One region of the Burkholderia mayonis genome, then DNA from elsewhere that is predicted to be linked to it. Evidence: predicted binding sites of a transcription regulator. Region 1 holds the regulator's gene; each other region holds the start of a gene.
The links. Region 1 encodes FliA, which starts transcription of late flagellar genes. Its sites were predicted from a motif close to CTAAAGTTTNNNNNNNNNNNGCCGNTA; they were not measured.
Positions count from the first base shown of each region.

Region 2: flgK (flagellar hook-associated protein FlgK) is a predicted target of FliA. The motif match lies at 2,884-2,910, and genes of this name have one in related genera.
Region 3: WS70_RS05825 (DUF4088 family protein) is a predicted target of FliA. The motif match lies at 2,963-2,989, and genes of this name have one in related genera.

Region 1 covers NZ_CP013386.1:244,726-249,465, reverse strand. The annotation lists gene ahcY (adenosylhomocysteinase) at 10-1,431, opposite strand; S-adenosyl-L-homocysteine riboswitch at 1,466-1,605, opposite strand; gene WS70_RS01255 (RNA polymerase sigma factor FliA) at 1,732-2,463, opposite strand; gene WS70_RS01250 (MinD/ParA family ATP-binding protein) at 2,488-3,300, opposite strand; gene flhF (flagellar biosynthesis protein FlhF) at 3,293-4,740, opposite strand, start outside.
Region 2 covers NZ_CP013386.1:3,622,460-3,627,199, forward strand. The annotation lists gene flgL (flagellar hook-associated protein FlgL) at 1-805, opposite strand, end outside; gene flgK (flagellar hook-associated protein FlgK) at 821-2,827, opposite strand; gene WS70_RS17490 (flagellar brake protein) at 3,000-3,758, opposite strand; gene flgJ (flagellar assembly peptidoglycan hydrolase FlgJ) at 3,982-4,740, opposite strand, start outside.
Region 3 covers NZ_CP013386.1:1,161,617-1,166,356, forward strand. The annotation lists gene WS70_RS05810 (MATE family efflux transporter) at 1-663, opposite strand, end outside; gene WS70_RS05815 (RNA-binding S4 domain-containing protein) at 787-1,008, opposite strand; gene WS70_RS05820 (hypothetical protein) at 1,315-1,830, shown strand; gene WS70_RS05825 (DUF4088 family protein) at 2,007-2,792, opposite strand; gene WS70_RS05835 (AzlD domain-containing protein) at 3,030-3,371, opposite strand; gene WS70_RS05840 (AzlC family ABC transporter permease) at 3,368-4,036, opposite strand; gene WS70_RS05845 (AraC family transcriptional regulator) at 4,220-4,740, opposite strand, start outside.

The DNA of each region.
Region 1 (4,740 bases):
ATCAAGATATCAGTAACGATAGTGATCCGGCTTGAACGGGCCCGCCTTCGGCACGCCGATGTACGACGCCTGATCGTCGGACAGCTCGGAGAGCTGCGCGCCGATGCGCGCGAGGTGCAGGCGCGCGACCTTCTCGTCGAGATGCTTCGGCAGCACGTACACCTTGTTCTCGTACTGCTCGCCGCGCACGAACAGCTCGATCTGCGCGAGCGTCTGGTTCGCGAACGAGTTCGACATCACGAACGACGGGTGGCCGGTCGCGCAGCCGAGGTTCACGAGGCGGCCTTCCGCCAGCAGGATCACGCGCTTGCCGTCCGGGAAGATGATGTGGTCGACCTGCGGCTTGATGTTTTCCCACTGGTACTGGCGGGTCGACGCGACGTCGATTTCCGAATCGAAGTGGCCGATGTTGCAGACGATCGCGTTGTGGCGCATCGCCTTCATGTGATCGTGGCCGATCACGTGGAAATTGCCGGTCGCCGTCACGAAGATGTCTGCCTTGTCGGCCGCGTATTCCATCGTCACGACGCGGTAGCCTTCCATCGCCGCCTGCAGTGCGCAGATCGGATCGATTTCCGTGATCCACACGGTAGCTCCAAGGCCGCGCAGCGATTGCGCGCAGCCCTTGCCCACGTCGCCGTAGCCCGCGACCACCGCAACCTTGCCCGCGATCATCACGTCGGTCGCGCGCTTGATGCCGTCGACGAGCGACTCGCGGCAGCCGTACAGGTTGTCGAACTTCGACTTCGTCACCGAATCGTTCACGTTGAACGCCGGGAACGGCAGGCGGCCGTCCTTTTCCATCTGATACAGGCGGTGCACGCCCGTCGTCGTCTCTTCGGTGACGCCCTTGATGTGCGCGAGGCGCTTCGAGTACCAGTTCGCGTCGATGTCGAGGTGGCGCGCGATCGACTTGAAGAGCGCGACTTCTTCCTCGTTGGTCGGCTTGGCGATCGCCGAGCGGTCCTGCTCGGCCTTCGCGCCGAGGATGAGGAGCAGCGTCGCATCGCCGCCGTCGTCGAGGATCATGTTCGCGAACTCGCCGTTCGGCCATTCGAAGATGCGGTGCGAGAACTCCCAGTATTCGTCGAGCGACTCGCCCTTGAACGCGAAGACGGGCGTGCCGGCTTCGACGATCGCGGCCGCCGCGTGATCCTGCGTCGAGAAGATGTTGCACGACGCCCAGCGGACGTCGGCGCCGAGCGCCTTCAGCGTCTCGATCAGCACGCCCGTCTGGATCGTCATGTGCAGCGAACCCGCGATGCGCGCGCCCTTGAGCGGCTGCTGCGCCTTGTATTCGTCGCGGATCTGCACGAGGCCGGGCATCTCGGTCTCGGCGATGTTCAGCTCCTTGCGGCCCCAGCCGGCAAGCGCGATATCGGCGACGACGTAATCTTGCGAGGAATTGGAATCGATGACAGCGGCGTTCATCACGCCCTCCTTTCTAAAAAAGTTCTAGAAAATTGTGACGTGAGCGCCGTTCAAGTAAGCGGCCGGCATCGGCAGGAACGATCGCCGCTACGCGACGATACTGCGCCGACACACCGCTCGGTTGACCATTTCCGAGCCTGGCGGGCGGGGCCCGTCGCAACGCTCCTCGGAAACGAGGTGGGATTGTAGCAAATCGAGACGAAATTTTCCTATCGGGCGGGCCGGCCGCTCGCGCGCGGCATTTCGTCCGGCTTCGTCGGCGCGCTTTCCCGTTTCGCGCCCGATCGTCGCACGGACGGCTCAGCTCTCCGTGCCGACCCACGTCTGCTCGCGCAGCTTCGCGCGTAGCCGCGCGACCGCCTGGCTGTGCAGCTGGCATACGCGCGACTCGCTCACTTCGAGCACCGCGCCGATCTCGCGCAGGTTCAGGCCGCGCTCGTAGTACAGCGACATCAGCAGCTTCTCGCGCTCGGGCAGGTGCTCGATCGCATCGACGAGCGCGCTGCGCAGATGACCGTCGAGCAGCGCGGACAGCGGATCGGCGTGGTCGGCGCGGTAGCGGTCGAGGAACGGCTCGTCGTCGGCCGAGCGGTCGAAATCCTCGTAATAGACAAGCTGGCTGCCGTGCAGATCCTGCAGCATCGACTGGTATTCGCCGAGCGGCATCTGCAGATGCGCGGCGACCTCCGTTTCGTTCGCCGAGCGGCCGAGCCGCTGCTCGACCTGGTGAACCGCGTGCTCGACTTCGCGCGATGTCTTGCGCAGGCTGCGCGGCAGCCAGTCGTTGCTGCGCAGCTCGTCGAGCATCGCGCCGCGGATCCGCTGCGTCGCGTAGGTCTCGAACTGCGCGCCCTGATCTTCCTTGTAACGGCTCGCCGCGTCGAGCAGGCCGATCATGCCGGCCTGGATCAGATCGTCGAGGTCCACGCTCGCCGGCATCTTCGCGACGAGCTGCAGGCCGAGACGACGCACGAGCGGCGCGTATTGCGTCAGCACTTCGTCCTGGGAAATCTTGCCTTGAGCGTTATACATCGTGCCCTCTCTTCGTCGTGGCGTTCAGGCGGCATGAGCCGCACCCCGTTCAAACGCCGAACTTCCCGTCCGGACCCGGCCGACGCCCGGACCCGGGCGCATCGGCCAATACAGCAGATCGGCAGCGATCTGCCGGTAATCGCGCGCCGCCGCCGCCGACGGAAACGCGTCCACCACCGTGTGCGCGAGCCCGCGCGCGCGCTCGATCAGCGTATCGGCGGCGACGCATCCGGCGTCCGACAGCGACACCCGCAGATAGCGGCTCGCGACGCCCGCGAGGTTCTCGTACGCGGCCTTCGCGTCGGCGGCGCTCTGCACGTGATTCGTCAGCACGCGGAACTGCGCGAGCGCATGCGCGTAATGCAGCCGCTTCATGCACGCGTACGCCTCGGTGATCGCCGACGCCGACACGCGCGTGACGACGAGCACGTCGTGCGCGTCGCGCGCGAGCGCCGACAGCGCGCCGTTCGCGTCGAGCTGCGCGTCGATCAGCACGATGTCCGCCGCGCCGTCGCCGAGCGTCGCGAGCTGCGTCTCGCTGTAGCCGCCGCGCGCGAGCCGCGACGCCTCGCATATCGCGAATCCGAGCTCGTGCCGCACCGGCTCGCCGCCGCGCAACCACGAGCCGCACAGCGTCGCCGAGATCGAGCGGACGTTCGCGCGCTCGTCGACGACGAGCACGTCCTTGCCGAGCGCGGTCAGCGCCGCGGCGAGATTCGCGACCGTCGACGTGCAGCCGACGCCCGACGGTCCGCCCGTCACCGCGACGACGCGCGACGCGCGTCCGGCGAGCAGGCGCCGCAATCCTTCGGCCTGGTCGGTGATGCGTTTATCCAAAGCGGACCTCGTGCAGTTCGTTGCCTGCGCGCACGCTCAACGCGGACAGCATCGCCGGAAGATCGTCGTCGTGCGGCACGAACGGCGAATCCTCGCGCGGCGCGCAGAACGCGCTCTTCAGCAGGAATTTCTTCGTCGCGACGTACAGGTTCTCGGGTACTTTCTGGCCGGTCGACACGTAGTGCACCGGCAGCTTGTAGCGGATCACCGTGTCGAGCACGCCGCCCAGGTTGCTCGCCTCGTCGAGCTTCGTCAGGATGCAGCCCGCGAGATCGGGCAGGGCCGCTTTAGGCTGGCCGGCCGCGCTGCGGTACGCCTGCACGACTTCGTTCAGCGTGTCGCCGTGGCTCGTCGCGTTCAGCAGCAGCAGGCGCTGCACCGGCGTGTCCGCGCCGTGCAGCATCGCGATCTGGTCGGACACCGTGCGGTCGCGCTGGCTCATGCCGATCGTGTCGATCAGCACCATGTGCTTGTTGCGCAGCTCGGCGAGCGCGAGCTGCAGATCGCCGCCATCCTTCACCGCGTGCACCGGCACGCCGAGAATCTTGCCGAAGATGCGCAGTTGCTCGTGGCCGCCGATCCGGTAGCTGTCCGTCGTCAAGAGCGCGACCTTGCTCGCGCCGAAGCGCATCACGCAGCGCGCCGCGAGCTTCGCGGTCGTCGTTGTCTTGCCGACGCCCGTCGGCCCCATCAGCGCGAACACGCCGCCGCGCTCCATCAGCGCGTCCTCGCTGTCGAGCACGGGCAGGTTTGCCGCGAGCACCGTGTGCGCCCAGTCGGCCGCCGCGTCGAGCGTGTCGTAGCCTCCGCCTTCCGGCAGGTTGTCGACGACCATCCGCACGAGCTGCGCGGAGAAGCCCGCCGCGAACAGATATTTGGTCAGCGCGCCGTGCACCGGATTGCGGCGCTGGCGCTCGTTCCACATCAGGCCCGCGAACTGTTCTTCCATCAGCTCGCGCAGCGAGCCGAGCTCCTGCATCACCGTGTCGTTGACGATGCGCTCGATGCGCGCCTTCACCGCGTCCGCGACGACGGTCGCCGTGTCTTCAGGCAGGCGCAGCGCCGCGGCCCCCGACGTTGACGCATCGTCGGCCGGCAGCCGGCGCACGGTGTTGCGCACGATGTCGCGCGCCCATTCGGGCGGCTCGTCGGCGGCCGCGCGCTCGCGCGGCGCATGCGGGGCAGCCGTCGCCGCGCGCGGACGCGCGACGAGTTCCTCGTGCTGCTTCGTCAGCCGCTTCGCATGCTCGACGAGCCACGGTGCAGGCTCGGACGGCGCAGAGGCCGGCTGCGCGACGGCGGCCGGCGCATCGTCGTCGGCTGCCGCATCGACGCTCGCGCCGAACACCGACGAGAACACGTCGGGGATGCCGCCCGCCGCGTAAGGATTCGCGGCGGCGCGCAGCGCCGACGCGTTCGCCGAAGGAAAGATGACCGAGG
Region 2 (4,740 bases), 460 kb from region 1:
CGACCGTCTGCCCGCCGAGATTGATCCCCACGCCCGCCGAGTAAGGCTGCGCAGTGGTCGTCGTCGGCGGCGCGACCGTGTTGTCGGTCACCGTGTAGGTCGGCGCCGCCGCCGTGCCGCCGAACGTGATCGTGAACTGGTGCGTGTTGGTCGGATCGGACGGATTCGTGATGCTGACCGCGCCGATCGTGCCCGTGCCCGTGTTGCTCGCGCCCGCGGCGGGCACCGGCAGGCTGCCGAGGAACGGCACCGACGTAAACACGCTCGCGCCGTTGTCGCCCTGCGAGATCGTGCGCGTGTCGGCGATCTGCACGGTCCGCGCGCCATAGTCGCCGGCGTACGTGACGCCGCCGCCCGGCTTGTTCGAGAACGGCTGCGTCGTCGGCTGGAAGCCCGAGAACAGGTAGTTGCCGGCGCCGTCCGCCGTGTTCGCGAGTGTGAGCAGGTGGTCGCGCGAGCCCTGGATCTGCTCGGCGAGCGCCGCGCGGTCACTGTCCGACAACCCGCCGTCGCCCACGTGCAAGATCGCCTGATGCGCGGCGTTGAGCGCGTCGCTTACGCTCGTGAGCGTCGCGCTCTCGGTCTGCAGCGCGGTCTGGACGACGAACTGATTCGACGTGTACTGCGCGAGCGTCGCCGACGTCGCCGACAGCTGGACCGCCTGCGCGGCCGCGAGCGGATTGTCGGCGGGCGTCGTCAGGCTGACGCCGCTCGACACCTGCTGGTAGAGCTGAGCGATCTGCGCCTGCTGGTCGTTCATCATGTCGACGTTCAGGCTGTAGAGCTGAGAGCTGGAAATGCGCATCGCCGTCTACCTCGTTCAGTTGAACAGACCGAGCACGGTCTGGAACAGCGAATCCGCCGTCTGGATCACCTTCGCGTTCGCCTGATAGAGCTGCTGATACTGCATCAGATTCGCCGCTTCCTCGTTCTGGTTCACGCCCGACACCGACTGCTGCTGCGCCGTGATCTGGCCGACGAGCGCCGTCTGCGCGGTGCTCGACGCCTTCAACTGGCTCGCCGCGTTGCCGATCGCGTTCACGTAGCCCGCGTACGCGCCCGTCAGCGTCGTCGTGCCGTTGTTCATCGTCTTCGAGTTGACGAGCTGCGACAGCGCGAGCGCGTTGCGGCCGTCATTCGTGCCCTTGTTCGCGCCGATCGTGAACTGGTCGCCGTCCGCAGGCGTGCCCGACAGCGACACGCTCACGCCGTTGATCACGGTCGACGACGACGGCGGCTGCGTCGTGCTCGAAATCGTCATCGACGCGCCCTGCGACGGGTCGTACGGCACGGACGGCGTCGCGGTCGTGATGTCGTACGACACCGACGGGGGGCCCGCGACCGTCACCGTCGTGCCGACCGGGAAACCCGACAGCGTCTTCGACGATGCGTTGTACGTGAGCGTCGTCGTGCCGGACGGCAGTTGATAGCCCGTGCTCACCGATCCCTGCGTGATCGCGCCCGTGCCGCTGTTCGTCGGCGCGCTCGCCGCGAGCACCGGCGACGCCGCCGCGATCGCCGAGCCGTTCGAGGTCGCGAGCGCGAAGCCGTCGAGCGCGCCGCGCGTCGGCAGCACGGTGAACGCGTCGCCTGCGGCGGGCGTGCTCGTCAGCGACAGATTCAAGCCGCCGATCGTCATCGTCGGCGGCGTGGATGTCGGCGTCGCCGTGCCGACGACGCTGCCCGTCGCACGATCGGTCAGCGTGTATTTCGCGCCGTCGAACGACAGCGAGTAGTCGCTAGACGGCGGCTGCGTGCCGTCCGCGATCGACGCGGACAGCGTCGCGCTACCGGTATTGCCCTGGTTCGCATAGACGACCGGGCTGCCGACCGTGAAGAGATTGCCGCCCGGATTGCCGGACAGATCGATGCCGAGCGCGTTCTGCGCGTTGACCTGCGCGGCGAAGCTGACGGCGAGCGCGCCGAGCTGCGCCTGCGCGGGATCGAGCGTCTGGCGGCGGAACGCGAGCAGGCCGCCCAGCGTGCCGCCCGTCAGCGACACGTCGGGCAGGGGCTGGGTCTCGCCCGGCGGGTTCGCGCCCGCCATGCCCTTCGACACGATCGTGAGCTCGCTCGGATCGGACGGCGACGCGACGGCGGCGAGCTGATAGCTCGCGTTCCCGACGACGAGCGGCTGGCCGCCCGACAGGAACACGCTGTAGCTGCCGTTGCTCTGCACGACCTGCACACCCGCGAGCTGCGACAGGTTCGACACCGCGAGATCGCGCTGGTCGAGCAGTTGGTTCGGCGGCTGGCCCTGCGAGCTCGCCGACGCGATCTGCTCGTTGAGCTGCGCGATCTGCGTGGTGTAGCCGTTGATCTTCGTGACGGTGTCGGTGAGCTGCGAGTTCACGGTCTGGCGCAGCTGCGAGTACTGCTGGCTCGCGGCCACGAGCTGGCTCGCAAGCGTCTGCGCGTTGCTGATCGCGGTCTGCCGCGTGGACGGATCCGCCGCGTTGTTCGCGACCGTCTGCAGGCCGGTGAAGTAGTTCGTGATCGCGGTCGAGATGCCGGCCGTCGGGCTGCCGACGTAGTTGTTCAGCTGCGCGACGAGCGAATAGTAGGTCGACAGCGAGCTGCCCTGCGTCTGCGCGGCGTTGAGCTGGTTCGACAGATACTGGTTGTACTGGCGCTCGACGGTGACGGTCGTCACGCCTTGCGGCAGGTAGCCGCTGCTCGTGTACTGGCCGCTCGCTTCCGCGAAGACGGGACGCTCGACGGAATAGCCGGGCGTCGCCGAGTTGCTGATGTTCTGGCCGGTCGTGGTGATCCCCCAGAGCGCGGCGTTCAGGCCGCTGATCCCGAGGTTCATGAGGGTATTGGACATGCGCGATCCTATGAGCCGGCCGCGCCGCGGCCGCCGGGTTGCGTGGACTCCCGGTATAACGGCCGCGCGTGAGAAAAATTGAGGGACCGCATGCGCAAAAATGCGCGCGGCGTCCTGCGGTCGGCGCGCGAGCGCGGCCGCAGGCGTCGCGGGCTGCTTCGCCCGCCGCGAATCAGGCCCGCGCGAGCTGCCGGCGCTTCATCTCGAGCTGCGTGATGAGGCGCTGCAGCGTGTTCTCGGCGTTGCCCGGCAGCGATACGAAGCGAAAGCCGAGCTGGTAGCGGCGCGCGCCGTTCGGCGCGTCGGTCGAGCGGTGCGACACGAGCTGCAGATCGAGCGACAGCATCCCGTGGCCGTTCAGGTTCAGCTCGACGTCGGGCAGCGTCATGCCCGGCTCGAGCGCGGACACGCGCTCGTCGACCGTGCGCAGCCCGAGGCCGCCGAGCGACAGGTTGTGCACTTCGAACCGGAAGCTCTCGCCGTCCGGCAGCCTGCCGCAGCACACGTACGGATCGAGGATCGGCGCGTCGACGCGGAAATATTCGCGGCGCTGCACGCAGTACAGCACGTCGGGGAAGTCGGCTTCGAATGCGGGGAGGTTTTCGTAGCGGGTTTCGCGCGGGGTCGCGGTCGAGAATTCGACGCGCACGCCGTCCGGCGACGCATGGAACACGCAGTGCGGCGCGGCGAGAATGCCCGCGTTCTGATCGGCGAGCGCGCCCCAGTCGAACACGAAGGTTCGCGCGCCGACGTCGACGTCGAGGATACGGGTGACGAGCTGGCCGCCCTGATACTGGACGGTCAGGAAATCCCCACGATTGACGAGATTGCGCAGCTGGACGCCGATCTCGAGCGGATTGCGGCGGCCGTAATCATGGCCGGAATGCGCGGCGGCGCTCGCGGCCTGACTCGTCGACTGTTCGGTATTCATGGCTTGCCGGTATTTATCTCGATGCGCCCGGCGGGTTGGGGGCGCGTTATGACCGGGGCGCGATCCGCCCGATCGTTGGTCTCTCACGTTTAGCGGCAACAGCAGCGCAAAGTTTAGATCGAAACCGGAGTTTATTTTTTTAGCAAACGTTAAAACCGCGCGAGGCCAAAGCCTGGCGCGGTCCGAAATGTACCGAATGCACCGAACGATTGCTCGGTTCGCGTCAGCCGATCTGCTGCATGATCGTAATCAGCTTCTTCGCATAATGCGGATCGGTCGCGTAGCCGGCCTTCTGCATCCCGTGCGCGAAGCCTTCCGCGCTGTGCCCCGCATTCAGCACGCCCGCGTAGCGCGGGTTGTTCTTCAGCAGGTTCGCGTAGTCGGTCATCGCGTGCTCGTACGAGTCGTACGCGCGGAACTGCGCGACGACGCGGTGCGGCTTGCCGTTCGCGTATTCGGTCGTGACGGCCGACACCGTGCGCCCGGTCCAGCCCTTCGTCGCCTTGATGCCGAACACGTTGTGGCTCGACTCGCCGTTCGCGCCGCGGATCTCGCGCTTGCCCCAGCCGGATTCGAGCGCCGCCTGGCCGACGATGAAGCGCGCCGGAATGCCCGTCGCCGCGCTCGCCGCCTGCGCGGCGCCCGCCATCTTCTCGACGAACGCGTCCGCGTTCGCGGAGCTGCCGTTGCCCTTGAGCGGCGGCGTCAGCGCGCTCGCGGCCGAATAGCCGCGCGTGCCCGCCAGCGCGCCGTTTCCGGACGACGCGTTCGCATACGCCTTCGCAAGCGCGTTCATCGCGACAAGGCCGCCTTCGCCCTGCGCGTCGGGCGCGACGTTCGTGTTGCGCATCAGTTGCTTCGCCAGCGCGTCCGCGACGCCGATACCCTTCCCCGACATCTGCTGCGCGAGCTGCTGGTCGAGCATCGACGTGTACATCTTCGACGAGCTCGAATCGAAGGGGCTGTTCGACGGCGTCGCGTC
Region 3 (4,740 bases), 920 kb from region 1:
GAGCGTGAGCGCGGTGAGCCAGATCGTGATCGACGTCGCGGTCGCGGAGCCGAGGAAGCCGAGCCGCGGCAGCCCAAATGCGCCGTGAATGAGGCCGTAGTTGAGGAACGCGTTGATGCCGACGCCCGCGAGCGACACCCACAGCAGCCGCTTTGCGGCGCCGATCGCGGGCAGGAACGAGCGCATCAGCCCGACGCCGATCAGGCTGCCGGGCGCCGCGAAGCGCAGCACGGCCGCGTATTCGCCGACGTTGCGCGCGAGCGTCGCAGGCTCGCCGAACGCGCGCAGTAGCGGTTCCGCGAACGACAGCAGCACGAACGCCGGAAGCGCGAGCAGCAGCGACAGTGCGAAGCCCGTCCAGTAGATGTGCGGCACGCGATGCTCGGCCTTCGCGCCGCGCGCGTGCGCGACGCTCACGCTGACCGACGTCAGCACGCCTTGCAGCAGCGTGACGACGACGAAGAACAGATTCGCGCCGAGGCCGCCCGCCGCGAGCGCGTCGGGGCCGAGCGAGCCGAGCAGTACGGTGTCGGTGACGCTCATCGCCATTTGCGAGAGTTGCGCGATCGCGAGCGGCGCGGCGAGGCGCGCCGTATCGGCGGCATGACGGGACAGGGTGGGAGACGGCGCGGCGGCCGCTCGCGTGAAACCGGTAGGCGACATGGGACGCGTTCGCACGGGCGGCCTGCCCGCGCATTGCTTATTTTTGTAAAACGATCAGCTTACGAGTTTCCGTGCGCGTTGTCGATGAGGCTCGCCGATGGCCTTACGGCCGACAGGGGCTCGCTACGGCGCGTCGTGCACGGCGATGCGCGTGTCGCCGAACAGTACGACCTGGCCCGCGCGGATCTTGCAGGTCTTGCGCAGCTCGACCGCGCCGTCGACCGTCACGGCGCCCGATGCGACGAGCATCTTCGCCGAGCCGCCGCTGTCCGCGAGTCCGGTGAGCTTGAGCAGATTATGCAGTTCGACGAATTCGCCGGTCAGCGTGAAATCCAGATTGGGCATGGCAATGAAAACGGGAAAAGAGAGCGCGCCGCTCGACGGCGGCATCGCATCATAAGCGAAGCGCGGCGCCCGCGGTGTAAGGTCGGCGTCAAATGTTTTCGGGGTTTCGCGCGTGCGAAGCCGTCGCATGTAAGCGAGTGTGTCGAACTCGTCAGCAATTGAAACGGTGGGTAACAGTTGTCGAGAACGGCGAACCGCGAACGAAATCGGCCGGTCTGTACACGGACTCGCTGCATGTTGCGGCGGGCCCATAGCGGCGACCTTCGAAGGTGAGCCGTTCCAACGACTTTGTTGAGGAGAATTGCGATGTCCAAGATTCGTGCAATGCTGATCGGTGCCGCGGTGGCGGCGATGGCGACGACCGCTTTCGCGCAGACGGCCGGCGTGGAGACGCAAGGTTCGGTCGGCGGCTCGGCCGGCGTGCTCGGCCAGCAGGCAGGCGCAAGCGCACAGCTGAACGCGGGCGGCAACGTGGCTGCATCGCCGGAAGCGGCGGCGAACGCCGCCAAGCATTCGGCGAAGAAGCACGTGAAGCACGCGAAAGCCAAGGCCAAGGCGAAGGCTGACGAAGCGGCCGAAGTCGGCGCAGACGCGAAGACGAAGGCGAGCGGCATGGTCGACGATGCGACGGGCACGGCGGGCAATGTCGTCAATGGCACGACGAGCGCAGCGGGCAATGTCGTGAACGGCGCGACGAGCGCGGCCGGCAATGCGGTCGGCGGCGTTACGGGTGCGGCGGGCGGTCTCGCCAAGGGCGTCGCGGGCGGTGCGAACGGCTCGCTGTCCGTCAACGGCGGCGTGAAGGCCGGCGCGAGCCAGTAAGCAAGCGCCGTCGGCTGGCGTGCGGGCGGTTCGCCCCGGAAGGCCCGCCTGACCGCCAAGCATTGACCGATGGACGACGGCCCGGACCGCATGATGCGGTCCGGGCCGTTTCCTTTGTCCGGTTCGTTTTCGTTGCGCGCACGCGAATCTGCGCGACTCGGCGAGCGCGCCGCGCGCTATGGGCGGCGCCGGCCCGGTGGCTGCGACGCACTCTGTGCGCCGCGCGCGGGCGCCGCGACCATGAACACGCTGCGCAGCCATGCGGCGATCCGCGTGAAAACGTCGTACGGCTCCTCGACGAAGATCTCGGGCTTCAGCAGCCGCAGGTATTCCATGATCTGCTGCGCTTCCTGCTTCTGGAACGAGCCGTGCGCGATGCCGAGCCTGAGCAGTCCGCGCAGTTCGCCGAGCTTTTCGCGCGCGACGCTGCCGACGCTCATCTCGCACGCGAGCTTCGCTTCGTACACGCGTTGCCGCAGCGATTCGGCGAGCCGCCACGCGGGCGTCTGCATCCGCTCCTCGAGCGTCTGAATGTCGGTGACGGCCGCCTTGATCTGTGCGGCGAGCGGATCGACGAGCGCCGCGTCGCCCTGCGCGCCGGACACGACGGCGGCCGCCCAGTCGCGGCATGCTTTCGCGAGCTCGTCAGGTGTCCATTCGGAACGCGACGCGACGCCGAAGCCGAATTCGCCCGCCTGCCGGATCAGGATCGCGAGGACGTCCGGAAATTCCTTGTCGAGGGTGCGCTTCGCCCACGCATATTGACCGCCTTGCAGCAGCCGCTGCACCGCGTGCTCGGTAAGCGGCACCATGCTGTCGAGCAGCTTCGCGCGCAGGAAATCCTCGAACGAAGGCGTGACGAATTGCGGATCGAGCTTGAGCGACACGCGCACGAACGCGTCGAAGTCTTTGCGCAAGGAAGCGACGGTGTCGTCTTTCAGGGTGAGAGTGATCTGGCCCATGTCTATCTCGATGCTCGATGCCGGTCGGTTTGACCGGCGCTTTCGCCCGCGCACCGCCGACGTGGGCAGGCCGCGTGTCGGCGCTGCGGATCGGCCGGCGGGCGGGCCGTCGGTCGTCGCGCCGCATCGGTGGACCGGATCGCGTCGCCGGGCGCAGGGCTTCATCCTCTTAACGGCTGCCCGCGCGAGAACTTGAGGCCTGTGTGCGCGATGTCGCGCCCGGCGATGGAGAGGGGCTCAGCCGGGCAGCCAGCCGTGCGGCAGCACGATTTCCTGCCAGAAGAAGAACACCGCGAGACCGGCAGCGATCGTGACGAGCGGCCGGCGCGTCGCGGCGGACACGAGCGCCGCGCCGACGCCGCCGACGAGTTGGGGATTGCGCCAGGTCAGCTCCGCGTCGCCGCCGTGCGGCGCGATCGTCATCGGCACGACGATCGCGGTCAGCACCGTCACCGGCACGAAGCGCAGCGCGGCGAGCAAAAGCGGCGGGAAGACGAGGCGGTCGCCGAACAGGAACAGCGTCGTGCGGATCGCGTACGTGAGCGCCGCCATGCCGACGATCAGCAGCGCGTAGCTCATGCGGCCTCCGCGCGCCGGCGAGCACGCTGGCCGTTCAGCCAGGTCAGCGCGACGCCGATCGCGACACCCGCCGCGACGGCCGCGAGCAGCCCGAGTTTGTAAGGCCACGCGCGGCAGAAGAACGCGACGGCGCCGGCCGTCGCGGCGGCGGCGAGGTAGCGTAGCGCGGCAAGTTGCGGCACGACGATCGCGATGAACGTCGCCGCCATCGCGAAGTCGAGACCGAGCGACTGCAGGCGCGGGAACGCGGCGCCGAACAGCAGGCCCGCGATCGTCCAGATCTGCCAGTTCACGTACATCGCGACGCCCGAACCGAAGAAGTGATACGGCCCCGTCGCGCCGGGCTCGGCATGGCGGTAATGCGCGTACGCGACGGCGAACACCTCGTCCGTCATCAGCGCGCCGAGCGCCGCCCGCCAGCGCAGCGGCAGGTGCGCGACGTATGGCGCGAGCGTCGCGCTATAGAGCAGATGACGCAGGTTGACGACGAACGTCGTCGCGAGCACGACGGCGTAGCTCGCGCCGCCCGCGATCAGGCCGAGCGCGATGAACTGCGCGGAGCCGGCGAACAGCGCGAGCGACATCAGCTCGCCGTGCCACTGCGCGAGCGGGCCGGTCGTGACGAGCGTGCCGAAGATCACGCCGAAGGGGGCGGCGCCCATCATCATCGGGATAGTGTCGCGCACGCCGGCGGCGAATTCGCCGAGCCGGCCAGGCGGGGAATGGGTGGGGCGGGACTGGGACAAGACGGCTACCTCCTATACGGGGGAGGATAGTCGGGCCGGCCGCGCGCCCGCTTGTACGTTCTTGCTTCGCCGCTGCGTGCCTGCCGTTACCGCGCGATGGCGCTACGACGGCTGCCAGCGGCCGGGCGGCACGCCGAACATCCGTTTGAAATGGCGGGTGAAGTGGCTTTGATCGGTGAAGCCGCACGCGGCGGCGACGTCGGCGACGCTCGCGCCGGCGCGCAGCGGCGCGAGCGAGCGCTGCAGGCGTAACTGGTTGCGCCACGCGTGCGGCGGCATGCCGGTCGCGCGCGAGAACAGGCGCGCTGCATGAAACGGCGACAGTCCGGCCGCTCGTGCGACGTCCGACAGCGTCACGGTTTCGGACAGATCGGCGGCGAGCCGCTCGCGCATCGCATCGACGCACCGATGGTCGGCCGCCACGTCGCGCGGCGTGCTGCGATTGCCCGCATGGCGGGCGATCAGCGTCGAGTAGGCGTCGAGCATCGCGGTTTCGGCCGACAGCGGATCGCCGTCCGGCGAGATCGCGCCCCACGGCGGACCGCCCGCGACGTGCGAAGCCGAAGCGCCGCCGCCGGCCGGCGCAAGGTCTGCTCCAAGCCACGCGCGATTCGCACGATCGG